One region of the Paenibacillus sp. 2KB_20 genome, then DNA from elsewhere that is predicted to be linked to it. Evidence: a T-box and tRNA genes for the amino acid it is inferred to sense, from the RefSeq annotation. Region 1 holds a T-box; the other holds one or more tRNA genes.
What was found. The T-box of region 1 lies ahead of leuS (leucine--tRNA ligase). A T-box ahead of a tRNA ligase gene usually reads a tRNA of that ligase, here a tRNA-Leu.

Region 2: it encodes a tRNA-Leu, which carries the amino acid that the T-box ahead of leuS (leucine--tRNA ligase) is inferred to sense. The anticodon was not compared.

What each region holds. Positions count from the first base shown of each region.
Region 1 covers NZ_JBFRHH010000003.1:588,562-594,266, reverse strand. The annotation lists gene AB4124_RS12090 (Gfo/Idh/MocA family protein) at 1-949, shown strand, start outside; gene AB4124_RS12085 (AraC family transcriptional regulator) at 1,034-1,915, shown strand; T-box leader at 1,956-2,216, shown strand; gene leuS (leucine--tRNA ligase) at 2,306-4,747, shown strand; gene comER (late competence protein ComER) at 4,728-5,570, opposite strand.
Region 2 covers NZ_JBFRHH010000001.1:897,349-903,053, forward strand. The annotation lists gene AB4124_RS04155 (PepSY-associated TM helix domain-containing protein) at 1-248, shown strand, start outside; gene AB4124_RS04160 (FixH family protein) at 290-766, shown strand; gene AB4124_RS04165 (thiol-disulfide oxidoreductase DCC family protein) at 779-1,204, opposite strand; gene AB4124_RS04170 (hypothetical protein) at 1,293-1,568, opposite strand; gene AB4124_RS04175 (zinc ribbon domain-containing protein) at 1,658-1,900, opposite strand; gene AB4124_RS04180 (organic hydroperoxide resistance protein) at 2,040-2,459, opposite strand; tRNA gene AB4124_RS04185 (tRNA-Leu) at 2,647-2,729, opposite strand; gene AB4124_RS04190 (helix-turn-helix domain-containing protein) at 2,839-3,195, opposite strand; gene AB4124_RS04195 (hypothetical protein) at 3,372-4,016, shown strand; gene AB4124_RS04200 (alpha/beta hydrolase) at 4,118-5,705, opposite strand, start outside.

The sequences.
Region 1 (5,705 bases):
ATTGATCGAGGCCGGGGCGACGCTGAAGTGGGTGTATGACCCAGACCCCGCGAAGGTTGCGGCTTTTTGCAAGGCTTATCCAAGTGTAACCGTCGCTTCGTCGGAGGCACAGGTGCTAGAGGATGCGGAGGTTCATCTGGTAGCGGCTGCGGCCATCCCTTCGGAACGATGCGAACTTGGCCTGAAGGTCATGTCGCATGGGAAGGATTATTTTACGGATAAGACGCCTTTCACCACGCTGGAGCAGGTGAACGCTGCTCGCGCGAAGGCGGCGGAGACAGGCAGGAAGTACATGGTCTATTACAGTGAACGGCTGCATGTGGAGAGTGCCGTCCATGCAGGAAGGCTGATCCAGGACGGAGCGATAGGGCGAGTGGTGCAAGTGATGGGAACAGGTCCGCACCGTTTAAATGCGCCTTCCCGTCCGGACTGGTTTTTCCGTCATCAACAGTATGGTGGCATTCTGTGTGATATCGGCTCCCACCAGATTGAACAATTTTTGTTTTTTGCGGGCTGCCGCGATGCCAAAGTGCTCAGCAGCAAGGTGGGAAATTATGCGAATCCGGATTATCCGGAGCTGGAGGATTTTGGAGATGCAACGCTTGTAGGAGACAACGGGGCCACGAATTATTTCCGTGTCGACTGGCTGACACCTGGAGGCCTTGGCACCTGGGGCGACGGAAGAACCTTTATTCTGGGGACGGAAGGATACATCGAGCTTCGCAAATACATCGATATCGCAAGGCATCCGCAAGGCGATCATCTGTACCTGGTTAATGGCGAGGGAGAGTTTCATATGGAGCTTCAAGGCAAGGTGGGCTATCCATTCTTCGGGGAACTTATCCTGGATTGTCTGGAACGTACGGAGCATGCCATGTCCCAGGAGCACGCCTTCAAAGCCGGAGAATTGTGCGTCATCGCCCAAAATGAGGCCGTGCGCATTCCATAAAATCATTTATAATAGAGAAAACCCCGTTTTGTTGAGGGTTGAGGATTAGACAACTCCAAAATCGCTAAAGGGGCGATTCTCTAGATGACCTCATCTGCCGATATGATGCCCGGCTTTGACCGCATGCAGCTGCAGGCGCCGTTCGATCTGACCTATTACAATGAACAGCCGTTGTCCGGAGGACAGTTTCACTCGCATGCTTTTTATGAAATTTATTATTTCCATGAAGGACGCTGCACTTATTTGATCGGCGATTCCGTTTTCACGCTGAAGCCGGGGGATCTGCTCTTGATGAACGGGCTTACGCTTCACTGTCCGAATGTAGAGCCTGATTCCAGATATGTCAGAAGCATTCTGCATTTTGATCCGGCCTGGATTTGCAAGGGGCTTTCGGAGACGGCCAGATCGATACTGCTGGACCCCTTCGAAACGCTGCGAAATCATCGCATGACACTGACAGGGGCGAACCGGGACGAATTTGAAGGCATGCTGGCCGATATGCATCGCCTCTCGGTATCCACGGCCGGTTTTCGTCAGGAACGGATGACCTTGCGTATTCAAGAGATGATGTACGTCATCGCGGACTGGTGCCAGGGTGCTGTGCAGGATCAGGACTCCATCTCCGAGAAAGAACGGCATGTCCAGCATGTCGTGTCGTTTGTCGAGGAAAATTATATGCAGGATCTGACGCTGGAGCAAATCGCCCGCGATATGCATATTACGAAGCACTATTTATCCTCCTTGTTTAAGGAGGTTACTGGAACGACGGTGTTTAAATATTTGTATCACCGGCGGATTAACCAAGCTAAAATTTTGCTCAGGCTGCATCCTCATCTCAGCATCACGGAGATCAGCCAGGCGGCAGGCTTCAAGCATTTGGCTCATTTCAGCAGGATGTTCAAGGCCATGGTCGGGACGACACCGGAATATTATCGCAGAAGCGGAGAAGAGCTTTCGTTGACTTGATCGGACTTTTTGGGTATAATAGCCACATTAAAACGGTAATATGAACGCGATGATGAGGATCAATCGTTCCACTTTCGATCATGCAGAGAGCCGGTGTCTGGTGAAAACCGGTTGACGATAGGAATGAACTCGCCTCGGAGCAATGGTGTTAACCCGGCCGTCGGAGGGCTGTATTCCGGCAGATTCGGCCGCTGAAGCATCGTCGTCTCATCCGCGATAAGGATGCAAAGGGAGTGAAAGGCAAAGCATGCCTTTGGCTAACTAGGGTGGTACCACGGGAATCAAACCTCTCGTCCCTAGCGATCAGCGCTATGGATGATGAGGTTTTTTTGTTTTTTTGGGCAATGGCATAGGCCTTGTCTCTCGACTGTGAAGGAGGAGCAATGAAGTATGACGGACAATCAACCAACGGGCCACGGCTATCAGCCGCAGGCCATCGAACCGAAGTGGCAGCAATACTGGGATGAGAATAAAACCTTTAAAACGGAAGATACCTCATCCAAACCGAAATTTTATGCGCTGGATATGTTTCCATATCCATCAGGCGCAGGCTTGCACGTAGGGCATCCGGAGGGGTACACGGCGACTGACATCGTGTCCCGTTACAAGCGGATGCGCGGATACAATGTGCTTCATCCTATGGGATGGGATGCCTTCGGTCTGCCAGCGGAGCAGTATGCAATGGACACAGGCAAACATCCTCGCGAGTTTACCGTGCAAAATATTGATACATTCCGCCGCCAGATCAAATCTCTCGGCTTCTCGTATGACTGGGACCGCGAGATCAGCACCACCGATCCGGAATATTATAAATGGACCCAGTGGATCTTTATCCAGCTCTATAAGCGCGGCCTCGCCTATGTGGCTGAAGTACCGGTGAACTGGTGCGAAGCGCTCGGTACCGTGCTTGCGAACGAAGAGGTCATCGACGGCAAGAGTGAACGCGGAGGCCATCCGGTCGTACGTAAACCGATGCGCCAATGGATTCTGCGTATTACCGAATATGCGGATCGTCTGCTTGAGGATCTGGATGAATTGGACTGGAGCGAGAGCCTGAAGGATATGCAGCGCAACTGGATTGGCAAATCCACAGGCGCTGAGGTTCGTTTTGACATCGAAGGGTACGATGGTCATCTGGAGGTGTTCACAACCCGTCCAGATACGCTGTTCGGGGCAAGCTACTGTGTCCTGGCGCCGGAGCATGACCTCGTGGATAAGATTACGTCAGCCGATCAGCGTGAAGCCATCAAGGCTTATCAAGATCAAGCAGCTCGTAAAAGCGACCTGGAGCGGACGGATCTGGCCAAGGATAAAACTGGTGTATTTACGGGTGCGTACGCTATCAATCCGGTAAACGGCGCTAAAGTGCCGATCTGGATCGCGGATTACGTGCTTGCTGGCTATGGAACGGGAGCCATTATGGCGGTTCCGGGTCATGACAGCCGCGACTGGGAGTTTGCGAAGCAATTCGGTCTTCCGATTATTGAAGTTGTTCAGGGTGGAAATGTCGAGGAGGAAGCATACAGCGGCAGTGGCGCGCATGTGAATTCCGGCTTCCTGAATGGGTTGGATAATGAAGAGGCTATCCAGGCGATGAATGAATGGCTGGAGCAAGAGGGCAAGGGCAAGAAGAAGGTAACTTACCGTCTGCGCGACTGGCTGTTCAGCCGCCAACGCTATTGGGGTGAGCCGATTCCGATTCTGCATCTGGAAGACGGAACGATGAAGACCGTGCCGGAGGATCAGCTTCCATTGCTGCTGCCGGATGTGGATCAGATTAAACCGTCCGGTACCGGCGAATCGCCGCTGGCTAACGTTACGGAGTGGGTGGAAACGGTAGATCCCGAAACGGGCATGAAAGCCCGCCGCGAGACCAATACGATGCCGCAATGGGCTGGCAGCTGCTGGTACTACCTGCGTTATATCGATCCGCGTAATAATGAGGAATTGTGCTCCAAGGAGAAGCAGAAGGAATGGCTGCCGGTTGACCTGTACATCGGTGGTGTGGAGCATGCGGTGCTTCATTTGCTGTATGCACGCTTCTGGCACAAAGTATTGTATGACCTGGGTGTTGTCGATACGAAGGAGCCTTTCCAGAAACTGGTCAATCAGGGTATGATCCTGGGCAACAATAATGAAAAAATGAGTAAATCCCGCGGCAATGTCATCAATCCGGATGATATTGTTAACGAATACGGTGCCGACACGCTGCGCGTGTACGAGATGTTCATGGGGCCGCTGGAAGCGACCAAGCCATGGAACACCAACGGGGTTGAAGGAACGCATCGTTTCCTCTCCCGCGTGTGGCGCCTGTTCATCGGAGACGACGGTCAATTGAACCCTAAAATCGCGGAAGGCGAGGGTGCGGACGAATTCAAACGTACGCTGCACAAAACGATTAAGAAAGTAACCGAAGACTTTGAACATATGCGCTTTAACACAGCGATCAGCCAGCTGATGGTATTCATCAACGAGGGATACAAGACGGAAAAGCTTCCGCGCAAAGCGATGGAGAACTTCGTTCAGCTGCTTTCCCCGCTGGCCCCTCACCTGGCTGAAGAGCTGTGGAGCCGTTTAGGCTACACGGAGAGCGTAACCTACGTGCCATGGCCGGAGTATGATGAGGCTTGGACTGTAGAGGCCGAAGTTGAGATTGTTGTTCAAGTTAACGGCAAAATCGTAGAACGTGCCAAAATCTCGAAAGACATGGACCAAGAAGCCATGCAACAACATAGCCTCTCCCTTCCGAATGTCAAGCAGGCGCTGGAAGGAAAGAGTATTCGCAAAATTATTGCCGTACCGGGTAAACTGGTCAATATCGTGGCCGGTTAATCGTAAAACCGAAGGCAGCATCCAGTTTGGCCAAATCCTCCTCATACTTGTCGTGTGTGGTTTTGATCAATTGGTAGAACAATCCGTTCAGGTTTGAATCGAGCAGTGCCAAAGCCTGAGCTGTGATGCCTCCGGGAACCGCAACCCGCTCTTGCAGCTGTTCGGGGGAGAAGCCCTCCTCCGTTAGCAGCTTGCCGGTGCCAAGCAGCATTTCACCGGCTAATGCATTAAGGGTACTGCGGTCGATTCCGGTCATTTCAACGGCAGCGTCGATCCATTTTTCCATGAATAAACTTAAAAAAGCAGGTCCGCAGCTGGAGAAATCGGAAGTGATTCGTGTGTGCGATTCCAGTATCTCGAGCGGCCTGCTGATATAAGACAGGAGGCTTTCTATAAGCTGCCTGTCTTCTTCTTTTATTCGGGAACCATACATGCATAACGATGCTCCGCCTCCGGTTAAGTTGGTGATGCTCGGTATGATTTTCGCCACCTTGCAGGGCAGCGTTGATTCCAGATGGATCAATTGGACCGGGCTCGTGATAGATATCGCGATTTGCCGGGCTTCAAGCCTGTCTTTGATTTCGCTGATGACCGATTTGAATTCAAGCGGCTTGATACATAGGAATAGCAGGTCGCTCTGAGAAGCCGTCTCCATGTTACAGTTGCATACCGTCAGACCGGGATGACGTTTTGCCAGCTGCAGCGGCTTTTCAGGGCTTCGGTTGCTGACCCGAATCTGCTCAGGCAGGAGTGCGCCCGATTGAATGAAGGCATCGATCAACAGACTACCCATGCTGCCCGTACCGATAAAACCGACCTTCATGTGTATGTTCCCTCCTTTCGCGCTTTACGGCAGAAATGTACCGTCCTTACGTTTAATGTATGCGGGGAAGATGCCGATTCATGACGGTTTTTCATGCGATTTCGGTAGGGAAACCGAAGAATATTCATGGGTTTG
Region 2 (5,705 bases), on a different contig from region 1:
TATGCATAGGAATCATTTTTATTGCGGTAAGCGGTTTGTACTTGTGGTGGAAGCGTAAACCGGATCATGGACTGGGGGCACCAAAAGCGCCCGAGGTAGATGCCAAAAAAATGAGGCTGTTTCTTCTGCTGCTCATCGCTTTGGGGATCCTATTCCCGCTTGTGGGCTTGTCGCTCATCATCGTGTGGATCATCGATTATGTCATCGTTCGGAGGGTACCGGCGATCAAGACATTTCTAAATGCCTGATTCGGTTATATACTCAAACTACAATAAGGGGTGGCGGTTTCATGATCATGAAAAGCCGTTTTATATTATCCGTTCTGCTATCGGTCCTGCTGCTGAGTGCTTGCTCGGCCAGTCCCGATGCAGCCAACCGGTATGAAAAAGAAATCCCGCTGATCGCCGAGGTGAACATTCCGGATGCATTATCCGTACATCAACCGGAGACCATCGAGATTATCCTTACCCAGGATGGCAAAAGAGTACCCGGTGCGGATTTTGTCCACTATGAGCTGTGGAGCCATGACGGCTCCCTGCGGGATCCCATGACGGATGCGGTAGAGGTCGGTGATGGTGTGTACACGGTAACCAAAACCTTCGATAAAGAGGGGCTATATTTCATCAAGCTGCACAGCGGCAACAACGGGTCCATCATCATTCCCCAGAAACCGTTCGCCGTCGGCAAACTGTCCGAGGACGAGCTTGCCTATCTGCAAGCGGGTACCCCCACATTTCAAGAAGGTACGACAGAACATCATCATTAATACAAGATCGCATTAGGACATAAACCGGCGCCGAATCTCCGGCGTCGGAACCATGCATTCAGTGGATTGTCCGAACCACCGGTAACGGTTCTTCGCCACCCAGCGGTACACCAGGTTCCGTAAAAAAGGGGGAATCAGAATCAGAATGTACGACAGCGGCCAAGGAAAACGAAGACGCCGTGCAATCCGAAGAGCGGCCGTCGACCTTGTGTAATACTTCCCCTGTTCAATCAGAACCATCGTTTCCGTAGTATCTCCACTAAGCCCTCCCTGCCTCAACAGCTCCTGCCCAATCTCGGATTGTAGCGAAGCAAAGCGAAAGGCCCCCCCAGGATCTCTCTTGATAATGAACTGCGTCAGACCCTGGCACAAATGGCACACACCATCAATCAGCACAATGGCATATTCCTCATGATTTTCCGTTGCACGATCCTCCATATACTCCTTCGCTCCCTTCCCATACCCATAAACAAGAAAAAACGCAGGAGCCCTCTCCTACGCTTGATCAAGTACGCTTATTGGTTTATTACTCAGCAGCTTTGTTCAGCCACTCGCCGTCTTTCATCTGCTGGTCGAATTCGTTTGAGAATTTCTCCATGCATTTGCATATGAAATCCTTACGACAAACCGGGCAAGGTACTTTCCCAAGTCGGCTAAGCGCAGTCAGTTTCCATTCCGGGAAGCGGTTATAGAATACGCGAATATCCGTTCCGTCAGCCGTGTGGATAATGAATTCGTAAAGCCCTTCTTTTTCATTGCTTCCAGCTGTGGTCACATTTGCAATCTGCGGTCTGTATGGCATGTTCATCACCCGTTTATTTTATTTAAATTCCCTATGACTGGTTTGTACTTTCTGGTACTTAGTCATATTAAAGAATTTTAGGGGTGATGTCAACCGAAGAACACATCCAGGATCGAGCCAAGCTGCCCCCTCTTTTTACCTTCTAATATATCCGGGTTGAACACTTCCACATATCCGCAGTTCGTGCAGGAAACAAATAGGAAATGATTGTGCTGAATATCGAACATCTTACTCAGCCCGGCCCCAGACATCGAGACCTCTTTCGTCTGGCAGTGATTTCCTCCACATTTGCTGCATACAAACCGTTCCTCTATCATTTGTTCAATACGCATCTTAAGCGCCCCTTTCCATTTCATAGCTTTAACTGAAATACGGCGTATCATGTAAAAAGTTTCATATTCAGCATCATAAGTCGACAAAAAAAGATGACCCTCCATTGTCAGAGAGCCACCCGAATTCCTTCCTTTATGGTCAGCTTACGCTTAACTCCACGTCGATGTTGCCCCGGGTTGCTTTGGAATACGGACAAAACGCGTGCGCTTTCTTCGCGAGATCCTCCGCCTGGCTTCGTTCGATACCCGGCATTTCGATCTTTAGCTTCACTGCAAGCTTAAAGCCGTCAGCGCCTTCGTCCTTTCCGATCATAACCTGGGAGTGTATCACAACGTCCTTGAGCTCGACACCCTCTTTACGGGCAATATTAGCCAGAGCGCTTTCGTAACAGGCGCCATAGCCGGCTGCAAACAGCTGCTCCGGATTGGTTCCGTTACCACCCGGTCCTCCAAGCTCCTTCGGCATGCTTAATTGGTGATTAAGAACCCCATCCGTAGATTCAACAGAGCCTTCACGCCCTCCAATGACTTTTACATCTGCTGTGTATAATGGTTTCATGCTCGTTCATCTCCTTCATGCCCTATTATGGTCTCTACATGTATTCTTTAAACTTGCAGCACAATTCGAAACGATAAATAGGGCAACTCGCAAAAGAAACAGCATATTCCCAGCTCGGGAAAGGCAAACAAAAAAGCTGTTTATCAAAGGAAGAATTCCTCTTGATAAACAGCTTCTTCATAAAGTATGCGGTAGAGAGGACTCGAACCTCCACGGGTATACACCCACTACCCCCTCAAGATAGCGTGTCTGCCATTCCACCACTACCGCATGTTATAAGGGATGTTCTGTAGCGAACATTCCCTATTATACTGTTCCATCATACAAAAGTAAAGAACCAAATTATGGGTCATTGGCTTAGGCGCAAGAGCAGCTAGTTCTAGTCGTTTCGCTTTTCCTTCCGGTAGGCTGAAAACTCAATATATTCACGGATAAACTCCTTCTCATTCTCTGCCAATCCGGACATTAAGGGAAGATCGGAAGATTCCGAGTCCACTCCATACTCTCCACGCGCTTCCCTGACTCGGGTAGGGTTGCCCTTGCCAATAATCAACCAATCCAAGCTTACGGAAAAGAATGCTGCTATCTCAATTAATTTATTCGTGCTCGGCGTTGTTTTCCCCCTCTTCCAATCACCAAAATTCCCTGTGCTGATCCCGAGGGTTTCACAAAACGCCTTCTTGGTCATGCCTCGGCTTTCTATGAGATGTTCGATTCGTTGGTAAATAGACTGCATCAAACAACCGCCTTCCTAATTCTCTTTGAAAGAAAATTACTTATGTACGTATTTTCCTCTTGCAAAACCACTTAATTAAGTGTATAATCAACATATATTGCCTAAATTATACCATAGTACTCATGGAACGTTGTATCTTTTAGTCATGAGTCTATTTAGTATGAGGAGCGAGTCATTTGCCCTACGATACCATGATCACATCCTGGAATAATGCGGTTCATTCCTTGAATAAAGGACTGATGATCCTTACCCCGGATGGCATCATAGACAAAATTAACGATCCACTCATTACCATGGCCGAAAGATATGGTGTTTCCGCTGAGTTTGGGTGGGAGGGGGCATCTTTTTTTAATATCGCTTCCCGGCCCTTGAGTTTGGCTTCGTTTGATCATTTTTTCCATGAGTTGGATGTGCCCTCCGTAAGAGATGTTATGCTGGGTAAGCTGTCTGATTATTCCTTTGAATATGCGGTGCAATGGAACGGCCAAGAGATTTGGGTTTTATGTGAGGTACTGCCGCTGCTTATCAACAAGGACAGCCGTATTCACGGAGCTATGATATTATTTACGGATATTACGAAGTTCAAACGCAAGGAACTGCTGCTGGAACAAGCGCTGGCTCACAGCTTTCCCCTTCCCGGGCATATTCCGATCTGCGCCGTATGCAAATACGTTCACCACGGGCAAGAGTGGGAACCTGTGGAGAGCTATTTGGAGAGCCGCCTCCCTATTGAATTCACCCACGATATCTGTCCGGGTTGCATTCGCAGATTATACCCGAAGTACTCTTCCATCCTTGATGATCCGGAATTACTCGATTAACTCTCTGCCTACATGCAACAACACTGAATAAGCAGCTTCATTATCCGGCTTTATCACTGGATATGAGGCTGCTTATTTATGCTTAAATCATCATTCTCATATTACGCGTTTACAAAACGAAGCAGAGGGCTTATCAGAGCTGGCAGCACCGAGACGTGGCCTTCTCCCTCAATTTCATGAAACGTAGTCTCCAGCACCTCATTATGCCCTTTGAGGAATGCATAGAGTTCCCTGGCGTCTTGCACCATGGACGGCTTCTCCTCGGCTCCCACGTACAGACGCAGCTCTTTGCGCTGTCCACTCTGCTGTAAACGGGCTTTCCCCTCTTCCCATCGCTTGTACAGCACGTAGTTCTTCCACCACACCGAGGGACAGGCCGCAATATACCGCGAAAAGGCTTCCGGTCTGGTGAATAATGTATACAAGGTGAAAAAACCACCGAGCGAGTGCCCGAACAACGCCTGCTTCGAACGGTTCACCGCGTATTGACGCTCTACGGCCGGCTTCAGCTGAAACTCGATAAACGTAAGGAATGCTTCAACGCCGCCTGTTTTCGGCCAATCCAATCCGTTAGGACGGACCGGCAGTTCATGGTCTTCAGCATATTCAGTAAAGTTATAAAAACGCTCGCTGCTCACAATGGGACTGTCGCTGTCAAAGCCGATCCCGACAATAAGCGCCGAGGGAATGCCACGGGGCGTCCGGGATTGCACTCGGATTGCCTCCGCAAGCGATCCAAAGGTCGCATTGGCATCCAGCGAATATAACACAGGATAACCTCCTTCGGGTGGCGGTCCCATCGGTTCGGCAATAAAAATACGGTATTCACGGCCTGTGACGTCGGATTGCATGGACCATGTCACCGTTCCCGGTATGCAAAACAAAGAATCCTTTTCGAGGTTATTGTTATGGTCATCGCGGTTATCGCGCTCTTCATCCTTTTCGTGTTTTTCGTGATGATCCTTACCTTCATGCTGAGAACGCGCCATCTCGGATTCTTGGTCATCTTCTTCCTTGACGAACAACCACCGCAGCGCATCCGGAAATCTTCTAGCCATAAAAATGGGATCATGGGTTCCATCAGGATCTACCGCCAGCTGGATCCGCTCGGGGCTCACCCCTTGTTCGATCCAGAACCGATGGGCCTCGACGTTATTCGAAAACATATGTTTCTGCGCATTTTCCTTGTACGCACCTTCCAACTGTCCAACAGACATATACACCCTCAGTCCGGCAGGCAATTCTCCCTGCTGTCTGATGTAATCCATAACCCCGTCATACCATAACGAAGCCGACAGCATCCCGAGCCGTCCAAAGGTCTCGGCACGCCAATATCCCGCGAACATCGAGATCAAACCGCCAAAGGAACCGCCAATGATTGCGGTATGCTCGGGTGCTGCGAGCGTACGGTAATGTCTGTCTATGTATGCCTTGATGACATCCGCAACCTCATCGACATAAGCTCTGCCCTCCCCGCCGAAAGGCGGATTGCCCTCCAGCAGCGGCTCAGCCGGCCAAGGCGTATACTCACGATTCCGATTCGTAGACGATATCCCGACCAGGATGACCTCGACCAGTTGGCCTGCTGCAAACAGATGATGCAGATAGTTGAGGCAGTCCGTAAACATATCTCCTTGATCCTGTACATAGGCAACAGGATAGGAACGATCCGACTCATGATAAGAAGGA